One region of the Exiguobacterium sp. s157 genome, then DNA from elsewhere that is predicted to be linked to it. Evidence: riboswitches for the same ligand, from Rfam matches in the RefSeq annotation. Region 1 holds a riboswitch; the other holds the start of a gene.

Region 1 (7,872 bases):
AATCTTTTAGAGAATCAGGTGTTACGAGCACTTCTTGGGATGGGAGAAGAGTGGATGTGGAGCGGAGACGAGTTCTGCACGGAACGGCATCTCATCAACATTCGGGAGACGCTAACCTCCGATACGTGGGGGATGCGGCATCGGACGTTCTTCGGACATCAACATGATTGGCTCATCGTACCGCCTTGGGATAGCCATTTCACGTTGATTTGTGGCAGCCGAGCTTGGGTCGAGCAGGTGGTCGAGCGGTGCGAACTCGAAGGCTTCTATTGTGATGAAAACACGACAATCAATTGGAGTTTGCTTGATCGAAAACTGAGGTAAACTAGTAGGGGACAACACTATTAAGGGGGAACTACCATGCAAAACATCCATGCAACTGAATTACGTGAAAAGCTTGAGAACGGCGAAACGCTCCATATCATTGACGTGCGCGAACAAGACGAGTACGACGCGGGCCATATCCCGCACGTGCCGCTCTATCCGCTGTCTGAATTTCCTGGCGTCACGGACAAGCTCGCGAAAGATAACGTTTATCACGTCATCTGCCGCTCAGGCGGCCGCAGTGTGACGGCATGCGACTATTTGGAGTCGGAAGGCTATAAGGTCGTCAACGTCGAAGGCGGCATGCTCGCATGGGACGGCGATATCGAGGCGTGATGCTCGACAATCCATGGGTCGTCATCCCGCTGTTAATCGCACTCTATTTGACCGTCTATACGTTCGTCAAACGAGTCGATGGGGACAAGTGGCGGCTCGTCTGGGCTGTCTGGCTCATCGTCATCGTCATGATGTTGACGATTCGGCTCGTCCAAAGTCTATAAAAAAACGAGTGAAGCCCGCACAGGCTTCACTCGTTTTTAGTTATCGCGCTTATCGAATGTGATTGAAGCAATCGCATCGTGTTGGTGAATCGACTCTTCGTTGCGGCATTCGACGAAGAAATTGACGACTTGTTTCATTTCGTACAAGTCAGCCGCGATCAAGCGGACCATGTCTTCAACGAAACGTGGGTTTTCGTAGGCGATTTCCGTGGCACGCTTCTCATCCGGACGTTTCAAGACAGGGTGAAGCGGGGCCGATGCGTTCGACTCGGCCGCCTCGAGCAATGCGAGACGCCAGTCGAAACCGTCGAGCGATGCTTCATCGAGACCGGCTTCGATCGTGATGTAGCCGCGTTGGTTGTGGGCGCTGTATTCGCTGATTTCTTTCGAGCATGGGCAGAGCGTCGTCACGTTGATGACGAGACCGACCGTCACGCTCGCCATACCAGTCTCTAAGTTATATGTCACGTTGTGCATGACGTCCGCATTCATGAGACCGCTGAGACCTGTGGCCGGGGCTTTACGGCTAAAGAACCATGGGTAACGGACCGTCAATTGACCTTCCGTCTGTTCCATGCGCTCGGCGAGTTCTTGCGCGAACTCGATGAGCGAGCGGTTCGATAACGTCCAGCCTTGCGTGTGGTACGCGTCGAGCTGTTCTGTCAGACGTGACATGTTGATGCCTTTACGGTCTTGGACGAGCGAAGTCGTCAACTCGAACGTGGCGACCGTCGCTTGGATGCCGTCTGGCGTCTCGATGTTGACTGGGTGTTTGACGTTTGAGATGCCGACGCTGTCAAGCGCGAACAAGAAGTTTTTTGGTGTGTTTTGTAGATCGACCATTTTATCTTTTTCAGTTGGTTTCGTGCCTTTGATGGGCGGGACCGAACCGAATAATTTATGTCGTTCTGCTTTAGTAGGTAAAGCGACATGGCTTGTAGACATAATCGGATTCTCCTTTTTTGAGAGGGCAAATGACTGCCACTCGTTCTTGTTAGGATTTTATCACGAAATGTACATCGACCGGGTACCATTTTGCTCTCTGAACATGCTTTGAACGTGCTTTGCATGTCCTCACAAATAAAAAAACTTCAGCAATTGAAGAAAAGAAGATTGATTTCGTGTTAAATCGGGAATAAAATGTTCCTGTGAATTTAAAAAATAGATCACTGTTAAATATGAAGGAACACAACAGAAAAAGGGGATGTTTTAATGGATTGGCAGTTAATCCTGCAGTACGCCTGGATCATTGTCGTACTCGTCGGTCTAGAAGGGCTACTTTCTGCAGACAACGCACTCGTCTTGGCGGTTATGGTCAAGCACTTGCCGCGGACGGAACAGAAGAAGGCACTATTTTACGGCTTGCTTGGAGCGTTCGTTTTCCGCTTCATCGCATTGTTCCTAATCTCATTCTTGATCAACGTCTGGCAAGTCCAGGCGCTCGGTGCGCTTTACTTGATCGGAATGAGTGCACGACATCTGTATATGACCTATAAGGCCCGCAAGCTAGAGCCGAAACAAGATCTCGCTGCTGAGGCGAAAGAAGAGACGGCTGTCACAGAGAAGCCGGTCACGAAGAAAGAATTCTGGTGGACGGTTGCTAAAGTCGAGTTTGCCGACATCGCCTTCGCGGTCGATTCGATTCTCGCAGCGGTCGCGCTCGCGGTCAGCTTGCCGCCACTCGGTCTCGGTGAAATCGGTGGGATCGACTCTGGTCAGTTCTTCGTCGTCTTGACAGGTGGACTCATCGGGGTCATCTTGATGCGTTTCGCTGCTCGAATTTTCGTCAAACTGTTGCATCAACGCCCATCACTCGAAACAGCTGCTTTCATCATCGTCGGCTGGGTCGGTGTGAAGTTGACGGTGCTCGTGCTTGAACACCCTGGCTTCAAGAAATTGATTGCCGGCACACCGTTCGAATTCATGGGTCTTCCGGACGGATTCGTCCACTCGACGGCGTGGACCGTGTTCTTCTGGTCGGTCATGGTCGGTATCGCGGTATGGGGTTGGTTCTCTTCAAAACCGACAGCCGCTGCCAAACATTAAAAAAATGGTCTCTCACCTTTGGGCGAGAGACCATTTTTCATGCTGTCACGTCTTGCTTCTCGTAAATCGGCACCCAGCCTTCGGTCGTCACGAAAATCCGGACGGCGACGACTTTGCGGTCGTCTTGGAGCGTGAAGTAGTGGCGTGTGTTCACCGGCACCGAGATGAGGTCGCCTGGGTTGAGCTCGATGTTGAAATAGCCACGTTCGGCGTCATCGATGGCGAAGATGCCATGGCCGCCGACGATGAAGCGGACCTCGTCATCTGTGTGGTGATGTTCCTTTTGGAAGTTGACGAGCAGTTCGTCCAAGTTCGGCGTCGCATCCGACAACGAGATGACGTCTGCCGTCTCATAGCCACGTCGCTCCGACACGTCGCGAATCTCGTCACGGAACGTCGACAAAATCGCTTGTTTGTCCTCGTCCGTCAACTGATAGTTCTCTTGCAGGTTTTCCGGGAGCTTTGTGATGTCCCACTGTTCGTACAGAATCCCGCGAGACTCTAAAAAGGCACTCACTTCAGTTTGATTGACGTAACGCTCTTCGGTTTGTTGGAAATAGACAGTTGCCATGGTTGGTTCCTCCTTATGAATGGACGCCTAGGGCGCGTAGTTTTAATGTATAGCTGAACAAAAATTCGTAAGCCTCTAAATAGCGTTTGGCCGCGTCCGGGGTCTCGCCCCAGACGGTGATACCATGATTGCGGATGAGAACGGCACCGGCGCTTGCGTGGATGTGAGGGGCGAAGGCGGCCGCGAGCGTCGGGATGTCCGCATGGTTCTCGATGATTGGCACGCGAACGACCGCGTCCTCGTCCCAGTAGCCGAGCGCCTTGATGATCTCTTGGCCGGTGAAGACGACTTCGCCGGTGGCAGCATGGAGCTCGGAGATGACGTTATTGTCGACCGTATGGACATGGAGCGAACACGTCGCGTCCGTCCGATTGAACACTTCAACGTGGAGCAGCGTCTCGGCGGATGGTTTTCCTGTCTGTTCGCCGATCAAGCGTCCGGCCGCATCGACGTGAACAAAGTCTTCCGGTGTTCGTTTTCGTTTATCGCGTCCGCTCGCCGTGACGAGAAATTCGAGCGGATCGTCGGAAACGCGAATCGCCAAATTCCCACTCGTTCCGGGGAACCAGTCGCGGGCGGCGAGTTCGTCTTTAATGTCGGCGAGTTCAAGCCAACGTGTCGCAAGGCTCATACGACCACCTCCTTCAAGTGATGGGTGATGTCGTCAAACGTCTCGAACGGTGCGTAACGGATGCCTGCCGCTTCGCAGAGCGTGATGAGTTGACCTCGTGCGTAGACGAAGTCGGCACGCTTCGCGACCTCGAAGTCGGTCACTGAGTCGCCGATGACGATCAAGCGGTCGGCGGGATTGACGATGCGACGAGCGAGCGTCGGCTTGCAACAGCCGCAATCGTTCGTACATTGTTCATCGCAAGCGTGTGGCCAAGCGACGGTTACCGTCTCAGCGGAGAAGTCGGCGACGTTGCAGTAGATATGCTCGGGGGCGACATGCCCGTCCAAGACCGGCTGCACGAAGAAGTCCATCCCGCCGCTGACGACGTCAAACTTCCAGCCATGGGCCCGAACTTCTTCTAAAAATGCCGGGAACCCTTGGCGGAGCGTGATGCGCTCCAACAAATAATCACGGTAGGCCGGGGCATCTGCGCTCGGCAATAGTTGAAACAGTTGACCGACACCGGAGCGAATCGAAATCCGTTGCTCGAGGACCGCATCTTTCAACTCGACCCAAGCCGGCGGGGCGAACGCCTTCATCAACGCGATAATATTGTCTTCCGCCGTGATCGTCCCGTCGAAGTCGCAGAGGATATGGACCGTCATCGTGACGCCCACGCCTTCAACGCGGTATCGAGCTCGTCCGTCTGTCCTTCGGTTTGGCCGAGAACGTGAGCGATCGCTTGTCGGAAAGCACGAGCCCCGGCGGCTGCGCCGTCCGGGTGTCCGTGAATGCCACCGCCGGCGTTGATGACGACATCCGTCCCGAAATCACGAATGATATCGGCGACGAGTCCTGGATGAATCCCGGCTGACGGGACCGGTAAAATCGGTTTCGACCAATGCGGTTCGGCGCTCTGGTCACGAATCGTGAACGCCTCGTCACGCGGTGTCGCGAGGGAGCCGTACGGAGACGGGAAGAGCGTTAAATCGGCCCCGGCGAGGCGTGGGAGTTTACCGAGTAAGAGCGAATGACTGATTGATCCGGTCAAGGCGCCGGCAAAGGCCGGATGTGCCAAGATGGGGACGCGTATGTCTGAATCGTTCGCAAGTTCGCGCAGTGCGTCGAGACCGTACGTATAGACGTTGAACAGGAGCGCTGTCGCACCTGCCTCGATGAGACGGAGCGCCTGGTCACGTAGACCGAACACGGGGCCGCTCAGCGTGATGGCGTAGAGGACACGTTTCCCGGTCGCCTCGAAGTGGGCTTGAATGACGTCCGCTCCGATCCGGGCCCGTTCGAGCGATGGGGTGAGCGGGTTGTCGTATAAAATCTCGTCGTCTTTGACGATATCGATGCCTCCGGCGAACTGATCGCGGAGTTGCTGCTCGAGAAACGCGAGGTCACGGCCGATGACACCTTTGAAGATGCTCATGACGAGCGGGCGATCATGAACACCGAGTAACTCGCGAATTCCAGTGACCCCGAACTTGGCGCCTTTGAAATGAGGGGCGAGCGTCTCGGGCAACGTCAAATCGATTAACCGAATCGAATCGTCGAGGGACAGTTTCCCGAACGTCGTCGTCAAGATGGATGAAAAGTCAGGGCTGACATTATGTAACGGGTAGCGGATTGTGAAGCGGCTCGTCGTATCCGTATGTATGGTCGACACGACCTCACCGCGATACGCCTGTAACTGCTCTTGCTCTAAGTGAGGCAGCTCCGTCCAAGTACCGACCGTCAGCTCGAGGGCGATTTTGTCGGCGACGGTCGCGACCGCGTCCGTTCGTTTGATTTCATATGTGGCAGTGATACTCATATGGTTCCTCCTTCCAGGCAAACAAAAAATGACCCCATGCCGAGGCAAGAGGTCATCATAAAAAATGAACTCTTATCTCTCAGCTTTCGCTGCAAGAATTAGCACCGTGCCATCTCTGGTCGGTTGCTGCGACATCATCGGGCTCGTCCCTCCGTCTGCTCTTGATAAGAATGTGATTTGAAGTTGTGAAATTTAATTGAATTTTTGCACAGAATCATCATGTCGTCAATTCCTTTTTTTCCAAAAAAAATATTTTGGGAAGTTGTTTCCATATATGCACAAAAAAAGACGGAGTTGCGTCGAGAAAATGACGTTGACAATCGTGACGTCGAGTCCGTAATATTCATCACATAAGTTCACCGAATCGAATAACACACTCTTATCGCGAGTTGGCAGAGGGAATTGGCCCGATGACGCCGCAGCAACCGACCACTAGGCACGGTGCTACATCCACCAGACGAATGTCTGACAGATGAGAGGAACAACCATTTTGGCTGTGCCTCTTTCTCGCGGAGAAAGGGGCTTTTTTTGTGGGCAACGTACAGGAAGGGGAAAACATCATGTCATATCAACCATTTACAGAACAGACCGTCGTCGAGCACGTCCGTCAATTAGGATACTTGCAAGAAGGAATCGCCGAGTGCGAGGAGATCGGGGACGGCAACTTGAATCTCGTGTTTCGGATTCGCCAAGGCGAACAGCGCCTGATCGTCAAACAAGCGCTCCCATACGCCAAAGTCGTCGGTGAGAGCTGGCCGCTCACGCTCGAGCGGGCATGGATTGAACAGTTGGCACTCCGTGAGTTTGCGACTGTCGCGCCTCGGTTCGTCCCGGCTGTCCTTGGCAGCGACCGGACACTCGCTTACACGATTATAGAAGATCTATCTGATTATGAGATTGTCCGCACCGGCTATTTGAACGGGGAGAGCTACCCGGAACTCGCCCGTCATGTCGGTGAATTTTTGGGCGAGACGCTGTTTGCGACGTCGGATTACGCAGCTGGACCGATCGCGAAGAAGCGGATTGAACGTGACTATTACAACCCGGAACTGTGTGACATCACCGAGAAGCTCATCTTCACCGATCCGTTCAAAGACGCGGAGTCGAACAACATCGAGACGGCGCTGCGAGCAGATGTCGAACGCCTTTGGCAAGACCAGGCGCTCAAGGTCGAGGTGACGAAATTGAAAGTCGGGTTTGTCACGAAACATGAGGCACTCCTGCATGGAGACTTACATACGGGCAGCATCTTCGCGACTCAACAAGAGACGAAAATCATCGATCCAGAGTTCGCATTTTACGGACCGTTCGGCTTCGACCTCGGCCAAATCATCGCCCATTTGACGCTGTCGACGTTCCATGACCCGCTCAAACGCTTCGAGCGTTTCACGGACGTCTTGACGGTGTGGGAGACGTTCGAGAAGACGTTTCGGGCTAATTTTGAGCGCGCCGTCGAGCCATTCAATACGGATGGTTTCGTCGACGAGTTGTTGCGGACGGTCTTCAGCGACACGATTGGCTACGCCGGTTGCGAACTCATTCGCCGTGCCGTCGGACTGGCCGGTGTCGCCGATCTCGAGACATTGCCGGAAGCGACGCGGCTCGAACGAAAACGTGACGCGCTCGCCCTCGGGACAGCGCTCATTAAAGAACGCCACAGCGTCGAATCGATTGACGACTTGGTGACACTCCTGTCGGGGGTGCGCGTATGACGGTCCAAAACATCCGTTTCCATTCACAGACAGACGAACTCATCGTATTGGACCAGACGTTGTTGCCGCATGAAGAGCGTTACGTGACAATCGAGACGCTTGAACAGGCCGAACATGCCATCGAGACGCTCCAAGTCCGCGGCGCACCGGCCATCGCTTACTTCGGGGCGTTCGTCCTCGCCAAAGAAGCGGGACGGTTAGTCGATGACCCGGACTTCACGCGTCGGCTCGACCTCGTCGGACGCCGCTTGATTGCGACCCGGCCGACAGCGGTCAATCTGCAAAAC
Region 2 (7,872 bases), on a different contig from region 1:
TGACGTCGAAGTTCCGCTATGTCTTGCCGTCAGTGCTCGTCGTACTCGTCTACTTCGCTTCGTCTTACTTCATCTTCATCGGTTAATCTGGCACGGTGTCCTCCGAGGCACCGTGTTTTTTATTTGCCGCGGACCGAGGAATCACTTTTCATCGTCTTGGGTATAGAAGGAGGGAAGGAGGGGTGGCGATGCAAATGCATTCCGTGGAACGTCTAGATAAGTATGTCGTCGTGATTCCGGCCTATAATCCGGATCAAGCGCTTCTCACACTTGTCCGCGAGCTGAAAGAGACAGGGTTTGTCCATGTCATCGTCGTGAACGATGGAAGTGCCGAGACGTCCCAAACTGTCTTCGATGAGGTCGGGAAGTGGGTGACGACTGTTCTCGTCCATGAACGGAATCAAGGCAAGGGTGCGGCGTTGAAGACGGGGATTCGTCACGTCGTCGAACGATTCCCCGGTACGCATGGTGTCATCACCGTCGATGCGGACGGACAACATCTGCCGGAAGATGTAAGACATGTATATGAGGCGGGTATTCAGCGGCCGCATCATCTGGTCATGGGTTGCCGTGATTTCTCGGGCGCACACATTCCGTTCCGGAGCCGATTCGGGAACCAGATGACCCGTGGTGTCATGCTCGTCGGCAGCGGACTTCGGCTGAAAGATACCCAAACCGGTCTACGGGCGGTTCCATTGCGCTATGCGGAACAGTTGCTGGATGTGCCTGGGAATCGCTATGAGTTCGAGATGAACATGTTGACGTTCACGAAACGTTGGCAAGTCCCGATTCAACAGATTCCGATTCAAACCGTGTATGTGGCCGAGAACGCTTCGTCCCATTTTCGCCCGGTCATCGACTCGATTCTGATTTATCGCATGTTTTTAGCCTATTCGTTATCCTCGGTCGCCTCATTTTTATTAGATATCGGCGCCTATGCCTTGTTCATTTTTTTATTGAATCCGTGGTTTGAGACGACCCATGTCTTGATTGCGACGGTATTGGCCCGCATCATCTCGTCCTTATTCAATTACGTGGTGAATCGAAAAGTCGTATTCGACTCGAAAGCGAGACGGGCGATGCCGAAATACTTCGGTCTCGTCGGCGTGCAGATGGCGTTGTCGGCCGGTCTCGTCTATGTATTGTTCCTGTTGTTTCGGGACGGGGAAGTGTGGATTAAAGTGCTCGTCGACAGCCTTTTGTTCGTCGTCAGTTATTACGTCCAAAAAAGATGGATCTTTAAACGGTGACAGGCCAAGACGATTGTCTTGGCCTGTCTGGCATGCTTATGGGTCAATAGGCGAGCTTCCCGAGCTTGACCGATGTATAGCGGTGCAGTTCACGCGGGTCATGAATCCCGGTCTTCTGCATCATATCGCGCATAAGCAACGCGCAGACGCGGGCATCTTCAGCCGCATCGTGATGGATGAACGGGACGTTCAAATATTCCGCCATCGTGTTCAGCTTGTGATTCGGCAGTCGAGGATACAGTTTTCGCGACAGCTTGACGGTACAGCCGTACTCGATCGTCGGAAACGTATATAAATCATATTTGGCGATCGCTTTCTTGAAAGCGCCCATATCGAATGAGGCGTTGTGCGCCATGACGAGGTCGACATCCCGCAGCGTCGGATAGAGCTGTTCAAGCACCTCGGGTAAGGCTGGGGCGTCCCAGACGTCGCTCGGCCGGATGCCGTGGACGCGGATATTGCCTGCGTCAAAGTCTTCTTCTGGATTGACGAGTAGTTGGTTCGTCTCGATGATTTCACCGTCGACGAGTAGGCTCCAGCCGACAGAGCAGATGCTGCGACTATCGCGGTTGGCCGTCTCGACGTCGATGGCAAGAATTGAATGTGACATAATCGGTCCCTTTCTCATAAAACAAGTATAAAAAAAGTCTAACATATCGTTAGACTAAAAAGCGATTATGCGGCCACGAGGTTGCGACACGCCTCGGCACAGCGGAGACACGCTTCGGAACAACGTTGGCAATGGTCATGCAAATGGCGGCCACATTCGACGGCGCACGTGTCGCACACCTGGGCGCAGAGTGCAGCAATCGGTTTGGTGAAAGCCGAATCGGTCTCGAGCGCGTTCAAGGCGAGCGCACACACTTCCGAACATTCTTTCGTCAGCCGGATACACTCGGCGACCATCAATAAATCCTCTTCTTGTAAACATTTTGAGAAACAGTGATTGCTTGCCCGCATACAGTCGATGACGGCTAAAATGGTCTCTTCGACAGAGGCACGATCCATAGTAAGTCCCCCTTAGAATAATGATGTCTTACAATCATTACCCGCTACCAGGTGACTTAAACCGGGCGGAGACGCAAAAAAGTCACCCCTCAAATGAGTGGTGACTTCCATAATGGAGCATAGCGGGCTCGAACCGCTGACCTCCACGCTGCCAGCGTGGCGCTCTCCCAGCTGAGCTAATGCCCCGTTCGAAAATTATTATATCATCCTAGTAAAACATTTGGCAATGGGTATTTTTAAATTTTTTTGAACAAAGTTTAATCGGGCGTAAACGTGGGAAAATTATGGGTAATGTTATTCTACGAAAGCAGGTGTTATCTATGGAAATGATTTTACTCGCACTCTTACCTGCCTTGATGTGGGGGAGTATCCCACTCATCGTCTCGAAAGTCGGCGGCAAGCCGATTCAACAGTTAATCGGGACGACGATTGGGGCGATGGTGATGGCGGTCATCATCGCACTCGTCTTCAATCCGGAGTTCACGACGCTCGCAATCGTGACCGGCTTCATATCTGGTGTGTTCTGGGCACTCGGGCAATATTTACAGTTCCAGTCGTTCCAAATTTTAAGTGTATCGAAAGCGATGCCGATCAGCACCGGGATGCAACTCGTCGGGACGTCGTTGTTCGGGGTCATCGTGCTCGGCGATTGGAAGACGACGACCGAGTTGTGGCTCGGCTTTTCTGCGCTCGTGTTGATTATCATCGGGGCGGCACTGACGTCATACCAACAACAAAAAGATGGCGATAGCAGCGGCGCCTTGAAGAAAGGTTTGCTCGTCCTGCTCGTGTCGAGTATCGGTTATGTGACGTATGCCGTCTTGACGAACTATTTCGAGGTCGACGGCATCACGGCCATCTTGCCGCAGTCGGTCGGGATGTTCGTCGCGGCGCTCTTGTTCAGCCTGCGTGAGAAAGATGTGAAGAAGTTCGACCCGAAGACGTTCAAAAACATTTTGGCCGGTCTCGCTTGGGGGATCGGGAACTTCGGGCTGTTCGTGTCAAGCGGTGAGGTCGGCATCGCGACGTCATTCGCCTTGTCCCAATTGAACGTCGTCGTGGCGACGCTCGGCGGGATTTATCTATTGAAAGAAGAGAAGACGACGAAAGAACGGGTCTTCGTCTTTATGGGAATCGGGCTCATCGTCGTGGCCGGATTCATGCTCGGGATTGCCAAGAGCTAAAAAGACGGGTCAGACGACCCGTCTTTTGTTTACCAGGCTTGCTCGATGAATGCGTCGCGCCCAGATTTCTTCCGGTCCTCTTTATAGTGGGCCGGATTTTTTTTATGGAAGTCTTGATGATATTCCTCGGCCGGATAGAACGTGTCGGCCGGTAGAATCTTCGTGACAATCGGCTGTTTGAAGCGTCCGCTCGCCGCGAGCGCGTCGCGACTCTGTTCTGCTTTCACGCGTTGGTCTTCCGTATGATAGAAGATGGCCGGCGCATATTGGCTGCCGCGGTCTTGGAACTGGCCGCCGTCATCGGTCGGGTCGGTCTGAATCCAATATAGTTCGAGCAGTCGTTCATAAGCGAACAGCGTCGGGTCGAACGTGATCTCGACGACCTCATAGTGTCCCGTCGTCCCTGTCTTCACTTGTTCATACGTCGGGTCATTGACGTGACCTCCCGTATAACCGGATACGATTGACTCGATGCCAGGTTGTTCCTCGAACGGCGTCACCATGCACCAAAAACAGCCGCCTGCGAATGTTGCTTTTTCCATTAATAAGTCCCCCTCATGTTCATTTCCAAAAAAAAGCGCCCATGTCATCGACATGAGCGCTCTGTCATATCGGCCAAGGCAAACTGCCTTGCTGGAAGTAGCACCTTGCCGAAGCAGGTTGCTGTGAAGTCATAGAGCCAGGTCTCTCGTTCACTCGAGATATCGATATGTAGTTGGTGAGAGCATCATACCATCAGATTTGAAGCGGCGTCAACGGTTTGGTTTGCGTCGAAGTTGGACCAAGGTGGCGCCGAGAATCAAGATGACGAGGACGATGGAGAGCGGTAGCGTATACGGAGCGTCCCCGGCATATAGCTGTAAGAAGAACAAGGCAAAGACGGACAATAAGACGAGAACGTACGAACGGTTCATAGTAACCTCCCTTTTCTTTCAGTGTACCAAGTTACATATTCGTTGGCGAACGAAAACAGGAAATCATGTGGCGATAGCGAATACCATCGAGTGACCAAAGGAGGAATCTATATGACTGAACCAAACACATGTTTCGAACTCGATATCGAGACCGCCCATCGCGGATATAAAGAAGGAACGTTCACGGCGCGTGACGTGACGGCCTATTATTTGACTCGAATCGCCCAGTTGAACGATAAGCTGAGAGCGGTCATTCAAGTGAACCCGGACGCCTTGTTCGAGGCCGAGGCGGCCGACCGGGCGTTTCGACGAGGTGACCGCTTGCCGTTGCTCGGCATCCCGGTGTTGATTAAAGACAATGTCGAGACGGCCGGATTGATGAAGACGACGGCCGGGGCCGTCGCCCTCGCGCATCACTTCGCCGGCCGGGACGCCCATCTCGTCCAAAGCCTGCGCGCGAGCGGGGCCATCATCCTCGGGAAAGCGAACTTGTCCGAATGGGCCAACTTTTTGACCGAGGGCATGCCAAACGGCTGGAGTGGGGTCGGTGGCCAGACGCTCAATCCATATGGGGACAAGCTCGATGTCGGAGGGTCGAGTTCAGGTTCGGCGTCAGCGGTCGCGGCCAACTTGACGTTGCTCGCCGTCGGCAGCGAGACGAGCGGCTCGATTATCCACCCGAGCGTCCATAACGGAATCGTTGGTATCAAACCGACCGTCGGGTTGATTAGCCGCAGCGGCATCATCCCGATCTCCCGGTCGCAAGACACGGCCGGCCCGATGGCACGGACACTCCGGGATGCGGTGCTCGCCCTTGAGGCGATGGTCGGGGAAGATCCCGCTGACCCAGCGACGGCGCATCTTCCGGCCGGTCCGCCTTACCGGACTTGTCTCGATGAGCGGCAAGCAGTCGGGATGCGTGTCGGCGTCGTCAAGACCGATTTGTCGGAAGAAGAGCAGGTGCTCTACGACGAAGCAATCGCATTGCTGAAACAGAGCGGCATCGAGGTCGTCACCGTCGAACTGCCGTCGAAAGCAGGGCTCGACCAAGGGGATATCCTGTATCATGAGTTCAAGCTCGGAATCGAGGCGTATCTCGCCTCGACGAAGCTCCCGTATGAGACGTTGTCGGATTTGATTAACTGGAACAACAGTCATCCGGAGACGATTCCGCACGGACAGAAGACGTTCGAGAAAGCGAACGAACAATCGGGTCGCTTGATTGAGGACGCCTATTTGATGCGCCGCCTCGACGACGTCTATCACGCCAAGACGGACGGCATCGACCGATTGTTGGCCGAGCAGGAACTTCATGCGCTCGTCTTGCCGCATGACCACAATTATGACATGGCGGCGAAAGCCGGCCATCCGACCGTCACGATCCCGTATCGCTTGAAGGCGAGCGGGGCCCCGTTCGGTCTATCATTCACCGGGACGAGCTATGCCGAACGCGACTTGATTCGTCTCGCCTATGCGTTCGAGCGTCACGTGACACGTCCCGTCCCACCGTTATAAGAACGTTGCACCGGTCGTCCACGTCCGCTACAATGGTACGTATGCGGATTGAAGAAAGGACAGATAGCAATGAAACCATCTATATACGGGCTGACATTCGATCAGCTGACGGAAGCGTGCGTCTCTTGGGGATACAGCGCCTTCCACGCTAGACAAATCTGGGACTCGCTCTATATCGACCGAGTCAAGCACATCGAGGACATCTCGGTACGGGCCGAGGTACGTGAGGCGCTCGCCGCCGAATACGTCATCTCGACGCAAGACCTGTTCGTCAAACAAGAAGCGGGCGACGGGACGGTCAAATTTTTACTTAAACTGCATGACGGACACTATATCGAGACGGTGCTCATGCGTCACAAATACGGACGTTCGGTCTGTGTGACGACGCAAGTCGGCTGCAACATCGGCTGTAGCTTCTGTGCGAGCGGTCTCTTGAAGAAGACGCGCGATTTGACGGCCGGCGAAGTCGTCGAACAGATCATGACCGTGCAACATTATTTGGACGAGGTCGGGGAAGGTGCCCGCGTCAGTCATATCGTCGTCATGGGAATCGGGGAACCGTTCGATAACTTCGATAACTTGGTCGATTTCCTCCGTGTCGTCAAAGACGAACGCGGACTCGCCATCGCACCGCGTAAAATCAACGTGTCGACGAGCGGTCTCGCCGACAAGATTTACAAATTCGCGGACCTCGATCTTCGCATCAATTTGGCGCTGTCACTCCACGCCCCGAACGATGCGTTGCGGACGCAAATCATGAAAATCAACCGGGCGTTCCCGCTCGACAAGCTCATGCCGGCCATCCGTTATTACGTCGAGAAGACGAACAAACGCATCACGTTCGAATATATTCTCTTATCGAAAGTGAACGATTTGCCGGAGCACGCCGAGGAACTCGCCGACTTGATTGACGATATTAAAGACAAGTCATACGTCAACTTGATTCCGTACAATCCGGTCAACGAGCATATTCAGTATGAGCGGAGCACGTCTGAGGACATCATGGCGTTTTATGACGTCTTGAAGAAGCGGGGCATCAATACCGGTGTCCGTCTCGAGCACGGGACTGATATCGATGCGGCCTGTGGCCAGTTGCGCAGCAAGCATATGAATGTCGAAGGCGCAAAATGACAGGGACTCCTTGAATCTCATGATTCAAGGAGTTTTTTTGTCTTCTGCCCTAGAAGGATGCCGGCCCGGTTCAATATTTTTCTTCCGAGCGGTTGCTATTTTGGGAAATGTTGAATAGAGATTGCCCCCTCAGGGAATAGTCACTTGAAATCAATGTAGAGAGTGGAGGCAATTCAATGGAGACAGTAAACGCTGCGTTATGGATTCGAGTTCGAAATACGCTTGGGGAAGGCCCGTGTTGGGATGCGGAACTGAAACGCTTCTATTGGGTCGATATCGAGGGACATACACTTTGGTGGTACGATGAGAAGGAAGATGAATTGTCGTCGTTCGATATGGGACAACAGATCGGGTTCGCGGTCCCGAAAGTGACGGACGGCGTCGTCGTCGGCTTGAAAGACGGGATTTATGAGTGGGACGAGACGTCAAAAGAGCTCGATAAAATCGTCGAACTCGACGACCCGGAAGGAAAGCTCCGCTTCAATGACGGTAAAGCCGACCCGTACGGACGCATCTTCGCCGGCACGCTCCATCTTGAAGACGAGGCGGAACAAGCGACGCTATACCGCCTGAATCGCGACGGCACGACCGAGGTCATGTTGAGCGAGTTGACATTATCGAACGGACTGACATGGTCACCCGACCATTCGACGTTCTATCATATCGATACACCGACCGAGACGGTCCGTAAATACGCCTTTGACTTGAAGACGGGTACGCTCGGCGAAGGGGAGGCCATCATCGATTTCACCGTCGAGGAAGGATTCCCGGACGGCATGACGTCCGATGAGGAAGGGTTCTTATGGATTGCACACTTCGCCGGCGGCCGCGTCTCGCGCTGGAACCCGGAGACGGGTGAAAAAGTGCTCG

The links. A riboswitch is a leader RNA that binds a small molecule or an ion and turns the genes downstream of it on or off. The one in region 1 is predicted to bind S-adenosylmethionine.
Region 2: it holds a riboswitch for S-adenosylmethionine, as region 1 does, so the genes downstream of both, msrA (peptide-methionine (S)-S-oxide reductase MsrA) here and KNP67_RS04625 (2,3-diketo-5-methylthiopentyl-1-phosphate enolase) in region 1, are expected to answer to the same signal.

What each region holds. Positions count from the first base shown of each region.
Region 1 covers NZ_JACSLQ010000002.1:149,691-157,562, forward strand. The annotation lists gene KNP67_RS04585 (DUF2711 family protein) at 1-324, shown strand, start outside; gene KNP67_RS04590 (rhodanese-like domain-containing protein) at 361-660, shown strand; gene KNP67_RS04595 (hypothetical protein) at 636-824, shown strand; gene folE2 (GTP cyclohydrolase FolE2) at 861-1,769, opposite strand; gene KNP67_RS04605 (TerC family protein) at 2,037-2,870, shown strand; gene KNP67_RS04610 (cupin domain-containing protein) at 2,908-3,441, opposite strand; gene KNP67_RS04615 (methylthioribulose 1-phosphate dehydratase) at 3,455-4,072, opposite strand; gene KNP67_RS04620 (2-hydroxy-3-keto-5-methylthiopentenyl-1-phosphate phosphatase) at 4,069-4,719, opposite strand; gene KNP67_RS04625 (2,3-diketo-5-methylthiopentyl-1-phosphate enolase) at 4,716-5,873, opposite strand; SAM riboswitch class I at 5,943-6,044, opposite strand; SAM riboswitch class I at 6,250-6,352, shown strand; gene mtnK (S-methyl-5-thioribose kinase) at 6,434-7,585, shown strand; gene mtnA (S-methyl-5-thioribose-1-phosphate isomerase) at 7,582-7,872, shown strand, end outside.
Region 2 covers NZ_JACSLQ010000005.1:120,120-127,991, forward strand. The annotation lists gene KNP67_RS10775 (sodium:calcium antiporter) at 1-86, shown strand, start outside; gene KNP67_RS10780 (bifunctional glycosyltransferase family 2/GtrA family protein) at 189-1,250, shown strand; gene KNP67_RS10785 (3'-5' exonuclease) at 1,294-1,860, opposite strand; gene KNP67_RS10790 (four-helix bundle copper-binding protein) at 1,926-2,258, opposite strand; tRNA gene KNP67_RS10795 (tRNA-Ala) at 2,372-2,444, opposite strand; gene KNP67_RS10800 (GRP family sugar transporter) at 2,579-3,442, shown strand; gene msrA (peptide-methionine (S)-S-oxide reductase MsrA) at 3,472-3,984, opposite strand; SAM riboswitch class I at 4,049-4,150, opposite strand; gene KNP67_RS10810 (hypothetical protein) at 4,195-4,356, opposite strand; gene KNP67_RS10815 (amidase family protein) at 4,468-5,871, shown strand; gene rlmN (dual-specificity RNA methyltransferase RlmN) at 5,941-7,002, shown strand; gene KNP67_RS10825 (SMP-30/gluconolactonase/LRE family protein) at 7,179-7,872, shown strand, end outside.